One region of the Shewanella sp. UCD-FRSSP16_17 genome, then DNA from elsewhere that is predicted to be linked to it. Evidence: predicted binding sites of a transcription regulator. Region 1 holds the regulator's gene; the other holds the start of a gene.

Region 1 (4,749 bases):
CGGCACATCGGCCCATGTAAACTTGTTCACCTTGAGCCATCAACTCATCAAAGGTCAGGGTTTGCGACAGTGACGCTTCGGCCGCGGCTTTTGCATCAGCAGTGAGTTGTTTTTGATCTTTCAGCCATTGCTCAAAGTCTGCTTCAGAAACGGCTTCAACTACCACCGGCATGAATCCGTGGTCTTTACCACATAACTCAGCACATTGGCCTCGGTAGGTACCAACCTTATCAATCTTGGTCCAAGCTTCATTAATAAAACCTGGGTTAGCATCTTTTTTCACCGCAAATGCAGGAACCCACCAAGAGTGAATCACATCATCTGAAGTCATTAAAAAGCGTACTTTACGATTGATTGGCAGAACGAGGGGCTTATCGACTTCAAGTAGGTAAGTTTCAGTTTTCGTTTCTGTCCCAGTAATTTGATCGGCAGGGGTGGAAAGTAAACTGTAAAACTCGACGTCTTCATTAAAATAGCTGTAATGCCATTTCCATTGAGAGCCGGTTACTTTAATAGTTAACTCCGCATCACTTGGGTCTTCCATAGCAATGAGGGTTTTTGTGGCAGGAATTGCCATACCAATGAGGATAAGAAACGGCACGACAGTCCATGCTATTTCCACTTTGGTACTATCATGGAAATCAGCAGGTACTGCACCCTTTGATTTTCTATGATAAATCATGGAGTAAATCATGATTCCAAATACCACAACACCAATAGCACAACAGATATAAAGAATGATCATATGGAGGTCGTAAACCTTACCACTGATCTCTGTTACCCCTTGGGTCATGTTAAGCGGCATATCAGCCGCTGCAAGTGGCACTGCAAAAAACAGCACCATTAATCCATACAACAATCGCTTCACAAGACTACTCCTCTGCCAATTGCGATTTGCAATAACAACAAGGAAAAGTCACACAGTAATACTCTGCTCTATGCAAACTTTTCTATTCCCGAAAAAGTTTGATCACTTCAAAGTACACGGTGGCAGTGAGTATTAATACTCGATTATTCTATTGGGTTTTGGTGGCCACACTTGTACCTAATACTGAACTTTTCAATTCTTAAATTGACGCTTTTTTATTCAAGGCTTTCTATACCGCATGGTACCAGCACAATCTTTACAGCGTTTTATCACTTATGTTCATTTTTACCACTAAGAGAGGTCAATAAATGTTACCCCCTTGTTAACTACATTACTTGGAGATTAAATATTGATCAAGATCACTTTATCATCTAATTTGCTGAAAAAAGGCGCAAAAAAAAGCCCGTCACCGAAATGAAGGGCTTTTTTAGCAAATAGACTTTAGTGAAATGCAGATAAATTCAATTGGGTTGCAGTCACAGGATTACTGGCGTTTAATTGGTCATCACGTAAGTGAGTATTTACATCTTCGATAATGACACCTTGTGCTAAGGCGCTTTTAGCGACTAATTGAATGCGACGATTATCACGAGCATCTAATGGGGTTGTCCATGTAATCACTGCGCTGGATGTACCACTTGTGAGTGCTTTTTCCATTGCCCACAGTGTTTCGACTTCATCTTTAGTGTGAACCAGTAATACACGGTCCATTCTGACATTGGCGTTCGCTAGAATTTGTTTGTAACCAATGTGAGGCGGATTAATCAGTACAATCCATCGCCCTTGTTGACTTAATACGGCTAACTGGCCGCATAGCTGAGTTAATTCAGTTAACCCTTGGTTAGCTGTTTGTTTGGTTTCGATACCTTGCTTTACTGGCGCAGCTGCTGATGCCATGTCCATCCATAAACCTGGGTGACGTGGTGCATTACCTATTAATGTGTTCATAACCAACCTCCATTACGGATAACGCCAACAGCGAGCCCTTCAATCGTAAGGCTTTGGCATGTTAAATCGACTTTTATCGGCGAGTACTGCTCGTTTTCTGCATGCAGATAAACAACGTTGCCTTTCTTTTCAAAACGCTTCACGGTGACATCATCATCAACACGGGCAACAACGACTTGACCATTTTTAGCTTGCTGCATTTTGTGAACCGCTAATAAGTCGCCTTCAATAATGCCAATATCCTTCATACTGTCGCCACGAACACGTAGTAAGAAATTAGCATTGGGTTTAAACATTTCAGGATCAACTTGAAAGTATTGTTCAACATGTTCTAGCGCCAAAATTGGTTCACCAGCCGCAACCTGACCAATCAGTGGTAAGCCTTCTTCAACTTCCTCTTCTTCTTGGACCATACGGATACCGCGAGAGGTACCTGGAATAATTTCAATGCAACCTTTTTTAGCGAGTGCTTTTAAATGTTCTTCTGCAGCATTAGCACTTTTAAAGCCTAATCTAGTGGCAATTTCTGCACGAGTTGGTGGCATACCTGTCTCGGCAATATTGCATTTAATTAATTCTAGAATTTCAGCTTGTCGTGGCGTTAAAGGTCTCATGTTGATTCCTGTTTTTTTATACAGTGACTGTCATTATATACAGTATCTTTGGTCGCGCAAGTATTAACCAACATTTTTTGCTGATAAAGCAATAGATATGAATTTTTATCGAAGTTTCTAGTTGTTTAAAGTTAATTAAATCAGTAGTTTATTGTTTTTGCGGGGCGTCGGTAAATTAGTGTGTTTTATTATTGATGACTCAAGTGAATAAGCCAAAAAGTACTGGATACCGTCTATTTATACAGTACTGTACCTAAATGTTTTGCTACTTACTAAGTGATTGATACTTGATGTTAGAACCAACAAAACTTGCTACTTAAATGTTAACTAGATTTACCGAGGTTAGTGTAACTGAATGATATTCTGGTATCCTATGCGCAATAAATCGTTGTTGATAATGCGAAGACCCATGCTAAAACCAGATTCTATCATTGCTAAATCATTACGTTGGATTCAGAAATTAATGGTACACAGTGTTGTTGTGCCTGAAGATCCGTTCGCTGACCTTAACTTAGATCCTGACAAGCCAGTGGTCTATGTGATGAAAACGGAGTCGCTGAGTGATATTGCTGCCTTACATGAAATGACAGCTAAATATAACTTGCCAAGTCCGTATGAACGGTTAGATGTTGATGGTTTCAATACCCCTAGAATTGTGTGTGTGGAAGGGCGTAAACCCTTGTTTGGTAAGCGCCATAGTAGCGATAAATTTGTAGCAAACTTTACTAAGTTGCTCGAATTACACCAAAAGAACAAAGAACTCGACATCCAGCTTGTGCCTGTAAGCCTATATTGGGGGCGTATCCCAGGTAAAGAAGATGACACCATGACCGCTGCGGTTTTTGAGCGTGAAAACCCAACATGGTTACGTAAATGGTTAATGATTCTATTTTTAGGTCGCCATAACTTCATTCAATTTTCTAATGCCATGTCGCTGCGTTATATGGCTGATGAACACGGCACAGATGTCAGTATTGCGCATAAGCTTATCCGTGTGGCTCGTGTGCATTTTCGCCGACAACGTAAGGTGATGACGGGGCCTCAGCTTCCTAATCGTCAAGCGATGTTCAATTCGCTGTTAAAGTCAGAATCCATCAAGCGTGCCATTCAAGAAGAAGCCGTTAACAAAAAAATTCCCGAAGAAAAGGCACGTGAAAAAGCCATTGAGTACCTTGATGAAATCGCGGCAGACTATTCGGATAACTTGATTCGTATTGCTGAGCGTTTCTTAACTTGGCTTTGGAACAAGTTATACAGTGGTATTAGCATCAAGAGTGCGGAGCAAGTTCGTAAACTGCATCATGATGGTCATGAAATCGTTTATGTGCCGTGTCATCGAAGCCATATGGATTACTTGTTACTGTCATATATTCTTTATTATCAAGGCATGGTTCCACCGCATATTGCGGCAGGGATTAATCTTAACTTTTGGCCGGCAGGTCCAATGTTCCGCCGTGGTGGTGCCTTCTTTATCCGTCGTAGTTTTAACGGTAATAAGCTTTATACCGCAGTATTCAGAGAGTATTTAGATCAACTATTTGCTAAAGGCTATTCAGTTGAGTATTTCACTGAGGGTGGTCGTTCACGTACTGGCCGTCTACTTGCTCCTAAAACAGGCATGCTAGCGATGACGGTAAACAGCGTATTGCGGGGTATCGAGCGTCCTGTGACCTTAGTGCCAGTGTATCTTGGCTACGATCATGTCATGGAAGTGTCGACTTATCATAAAGAATTAAGTGGTAAGAAAAAGCAAAAAGAATCTGTATGGCAAGTGTTTGGTGCATTGCGTAAGTTGGGTAACTTTGGACAAGGTTACGTTAACTTTGGTGAGCCAATTAACGTACAGCAGTTCTTAAATCAGCAGTCGCCAGATTGGCGTGAAGAAGTGGCTAAAGATCCCGAGCAAAAACCAACATGGTTAACGCCTGCGGTTAATCAATTAGCCAATAAAGTGATGACAAACATTAACAGTGCAGCAGCTGCGAGCTCTGTTACGTTAACCAGTATGGTGTTATTAGCCGCTGAACAAAATGCATTAGAGCGCACAGAGCTGGAACGTCAGCTAGATTTATATCTTAAATTGATGAAAGAAGTACCTTACACTGATTACACCTCAGTTGCTCAAGGCAGTGCTAGTGAATTAGTTGATCAATGTCTATCACTGAAAAAGTTTACTTCGCACACTGATCAAATTGGTGAAATTATTGCGATTGAAGAGTCTTCAGCAATTGCGATGAGCTACTACCGTAATAACATCATCCATTTAATGGCAGTTCCTTCGTTAATTGCGAGTTGCTTGGTGCAATACGAAGAGTTTAA
Region 2 (4,749 bases), on a different contig from region 1:
GGTGGGCTTTTTAGTGATTAGTGAGCACTTTACTATCTTAGCTATTGAAGTAGTTCTCGAGCGTTAGCAAGTGTGTTTTCTGTAATAACATCACCAGCTAATAACCTAGCTAATTCACTGATCCTTTGCTCTTTATCAAGGGGTTTCATTTGCGTTTCAGTGCCACCACTTTTACTAAACTTGTTCACCAGCATATGTTGGTGACCATTACCTGCTACTTGAGGTAAATGGGTCACACAGATAACTTGAGTAGATTCCCCTAAACTGCGCAGCATACGTCCAACAACGGCCGCAGTTGGCCCAGAAATACCGACATCGACTTCATCAAATATGAGTGTCGGGGTGGCAACTTTTTTCGCAGTAATAACTTGAATACCTAAACCAATACGTGATAACTCACCACCAGAAGCGACTTTTGCAATCGGTTGAAGGGGTTGTCCTGGGTTAGTGGTCACTTGAAATTCAACTTGATCGCTACCAGTAACAGATTGAATGTCTGGGTTAAAATTGACTTCTATAGAAAACTTACCCTTGGGCATATTCAATTCATGAATCGAGCGAGTGACAAGTTTATTAAGCTCTTTTGCATAGCGAAGGCGGCTTTGGCTGAGTTTTTGAGCGCTTTTAATATAAGCTTGTTTACTGTCGTCAACTTGCTGTTGAATCTCATCTAGTCGGGTTGCATCGTTATTTAGCTCTTTTAATTCTATGGCTAATGCTTGATGGTGTTCAGCTAAATGTTCTGTTTGAACATGATGCTTTCTCGCCAGTTGCATGGCCTTGGAAATACGTTGTTCCAAAAATGCAAAATGCTCGGGATCTAGCTCTATTTTGCTTAAATAGTCTTGAACTTCACTGGTACTTTCTTGTACCTGAATTAAGGCTTCATTGAGCATGTTTGCAACACTTTGCAATGCTGGATCAAATGATTGTAATTGATCGGCAAAACCTATCACCCGATTTAATGAGGACTCGATATTGTGCTCATCATCCTCGCTAAGCAATTGAAGCGTTAATTGACAATTTTCAATTAAATCACTGCCGTTAGCCAAGCGTTTGTGTTCTTGCTCTATTTGCTCAAATTCACCAGGCTTTAAAGCAAATTCGTCCAGTTCTTCGACTTGGTATTGTAGAAGTTGTTTGCGGGCAATACGCTCTTGTTGGTTTAACTGTAATTGTTTTAATTCATTTTCAATGAGCTTACAGCGTTGATAGCTTTTACTCACATTGTCGATAAGGATACTGTGGTTGGCATAGCTATCGAGTAAGGTAAGTTGATGCTCACTTTTAAGCATGGCATGGTGAGCGTGCTGCCCATGAATTCCGACAAATAATTGTCCTAGTGCTTTAAGTTGAGTGAGTGGGACAGGGTTACCATTAATGTAGGCTCTAGAGCGACCGTCGGCGCTAATCGTTCGACGTAAAATACATTCTTCATCGACATCAAGATCATTATCTTCAAGCCAGCGTTTAGCATACGGCACATCTTCAAGCGAAAACCGTGCAGAAACTTCAGCTTTGTTTGCCCCAGGGCGAACGGTATTGGCATCGGCTCTATTGCCTAAGCATAGGCCTAGCGCATCGATAGCGATAGATTTACCGGCACCAGTTTCACCTGTGATGCTGGTCATTCCGGCTTTAAAGTCAAGTTCAAGAAAACGTACAATCGCAAAATTATTAATGCTTAATTGGCAAAGCATAATCTATCCCTGTGTAAAGAAACACCAAACCACTGTATTTATAAACAGTCTACACTGTTTTTATATACAGTAAAGTGCTGGTTGCTAATTTTTTTGAGTTGTATTTATGCGGAAGTTATTAGCAGCAAGAAGTTTAGTATTTAGTTGAGCTGTTCAAGTAATTGTTCAATCAGGGGAAGGCTAATAAAGGTGGCAAGGGTACTAATCAAGATGCATTTAGCGCTCGACAGCCCATAGGTTTGATAACGCTGTGCGAGTAAGTAAACACTTGCTGCAGTTGGTAATGCAGCTAAGATGACCCCCATGATAAGTAACTCGTTATCGACATTAAAATAGCGTAGTAAACCATAAGCAATCAATGGCTGAATCACGAGTTTAAGTATATTTAATATGCCCATTTCGATTGCAAGATGGTGAGGTGGCGTTTCAGGCTCTGTACCTCCATGCATTGCTTTAGCGAGAACCATACCAATCGCAAACAGCGCACATGGGCTTGAGGTATTGCCAATTAACCTCATCATCATGCTGATGCTATCAGGAATTGGGATATACAAAGCTGATGCCATGACCCCTAAAGTGCAACCAATAACAATGGGATTACTAATTAACGCATTCAACATAATAAGCACAGGGTGTCGTTTTTGCTTTTTATTGATGGCAAGTTCCATATTGACCATTGCAAAGGCAAACATAATGACAGATAACAAACTCGCAATTGCAGCAGCTGTGATTGCGTGATTGTTATCTGGATAAAGCATCATCATTAGTGGAATACCAATAAATGCGGTATTACCAAAGCTGGTATTTAACCCTCTGATAGCGGCTAGTGCCGGTTGTTTTTTATCTGCGATAGATGAAATGAGCACCGTAATGAAATAGGTCACAACCATTGCAATACCAAAGGCCGCAATAAAGCCCCATTGCATGATCTCATGTATATCGGTTTCGGCTAACGCAATGAATAAAATAGCGGGGAACGCCACGTAATAGACGTATTCGTTTAATGTAAAGTCGGTATCATGAGGAAGCACTTTTAGTTTTTGAACAATAAAGCCTAGCAACATGATGCCAAAGACAGCAATAAGGGGAGTTAAAATGTTGGCCATCATCTTCTCCTTATGTGTGTCTATTGGAAGTCAATGACATTGTTGATTTGACAGTCATTGGGTTGGCGAATAAGTTAATGATGCAAGTGCAACTCTGAGCGCACTAACAAGTGTGCTCAAAGTTTATCTATAGGCAGAATGCCCATAAATCTTGCCAATAAATATTGCTAACAAAAAACTCAGTTACTGAACACTGATCCCAATATTAGAAACACCAGCGTCGACTATTTCTTTACGTAACTCTTTAACGAATTCAGCTGATAATTTAGGGTTAGCTTCAATAATATCCAGTAACATTCCTTGTAGTTCTTTTTCTTCCTGCATCACAGGATGTGCGAAAACAAACTCTTCTACGACTTCTTCGTTTAATTCATCTTGAAGTTCATCAACACTGATAGCTTCAATGTAGTTGGCTACTGTACTTGAAGATAATTTACTGATGTTGGTAATGTCTTCTTCAATTTTACCCTGAATACCGCCAAGTAAGGTGGTTAACGCGACAGCTGCATCCATTGCTGGGTAAACTCCGTATGCTTCAAAGTTACTTGGCTCAGGGGTGTTGTCTTCTAAGCGTTGTAAATGAATGTCATAGTTAAATTTAAGTTTTTTATCGTATTGAGATTGCCACAATAGCTCTAAGACAGTGCTGAGTGTTTTTGGCTCGCCAAATTCGCAAACTTCAGAAAATAACTGATAATTTGGCAACATGCGTTGGCAAAGTGCGGTAGCAAATAATTGCTTTTGAGGTAAAGACAACGCTTTTAAACGTTTAAAAAAACCGGGTTTATGACTCATTGGGTACATCCGCTGATAACTGTGATATCACTTGATTTGCTGCTGATTCTACCTTAGTTAACTCATCAAGTAACTCAAGTATTTCTGGTTCAAGATCTTCAATGCTGGTTTTGTGCTTTAGCGCAGACTCAATTTCTTGGCAAAGCTTCTGAGTGTTAGGTACACCACAGTAACAACTTGCCCCATGAAGTTTATGCACGGTCTGTAACATGAGTTCGCTATTGACGGTTTTAAGGGCTGTTTCAATGTTAACAACGTTATCAGGTAATGAATCAACTAACATCTGCAGCATTTCGAGGGCTAAATCAGGTTTTTGATTCGTTTGAGCAAGGCATAATTCCCAATTTAGAGTGTGCATATCAAAATGGGTAAACTTAGGTTTATTGATCCAGCGATCAATAACTCCTTTAAGGGCTGCCTCATCAATCGGCTTAGGCAGATAACCGTCCATGCCGCTACCTAAAATTAATTCTCGCTCTTCTGCTATTGCGTGGGCAGTGACGGCAATGATTGGCGTATTGCGGTTTTGTGACTCTTGACGAATCAACTTGGTTGCTGTGATACCATCAGTGCCCGGCATTTGAATATCCATAAAGATGACATCGAATACTTGTTGTTTAGCATACTTAATCGCATCATCACCGTTATTCACCGATACCACATTCACCACGAGCTCTTTCAGTAAGGTATCAATTAATTTAAGGTTCGCTAAGTTGTCATCAACGGCCAGAACATTAAGGTTTTTACGTTCATAAACTGTTTCAGGCAATGTTTCAGTTAATAACGCTGTTTGCGTTGGTGGGTGTATCAACTGATTCGCTAAATCATAGTCACTGACCGGCATACTCATCAGTATATCCGTATTAGGTCTTAATCCTTGGTTTAAGATTTCTTGTTGCTCGATACCGTCATGCAATAACACCAAGCAAGCTGTCTTTTCACGAGCAAGTTTTAAGAAGCTGAGTAATTGCTCATTATCTTTAAAGCCATGGCAGCCTAAAAGAATATAATCGTAGTGCACTTTACTTGAAGACAATGTGGTTTCTAAATGTGGTAGTTGTCCCACAGACGTTAAATGCATTCCCCAAGCTTCAAAGCGGCGATTAAAGGTATCACGAGTGAGCTCTCGTGATTCAAACAGTAATAGT

The links. Region 1 encodes LexA, which represses DNA repair genes until DNA is damaged. Its sites were predicted from a motif close to TACTGTATNNNNATACAGTA; they were not measured.
Region 2: a site for LexA is predicted at 1,753-1,772, ahead of recN (DNA repair protein RecN). Genes of this name have one in related genera too.

Annotation. Positions count from the first base shown of each region.
Region 1 covers NZ_LZFV01000046.1:203,246-207,994, reverse strand. Annotated here, with positions in the region: gene coxB (cytochrome c oxidase subunit II) at 1-868, opposite strand, end outside; gene A9267_RS18045 (cell division inhibitor SulA) at 1,310-1,816, opposite strand; gene lexA (transcriptional repressor LexA) at 1,813-2,430, opposite strand; gene plsB (glycerol-3-phosphate 1-O-acyltransferase PlsB) at 2,840-4,749, shown strand, end outside.
Region 2 covers NZ_LZFV01000002.1:352,215-356,963, reverse strand. Annotated here, with positions in the region: gene recN (DNA repair protein RecN) at 42-1,700, opposite strand; gene A9267_RS06410 (AEC family transporter) at 1,841-2,806, opposite strand; gene A9267_RS06405 (YjaG family protein) at 2,990-3,601, opposite strand; gene barA (two-component sensor histidine kinase BarA) at 3,591-4,749, opposite strand, start outside.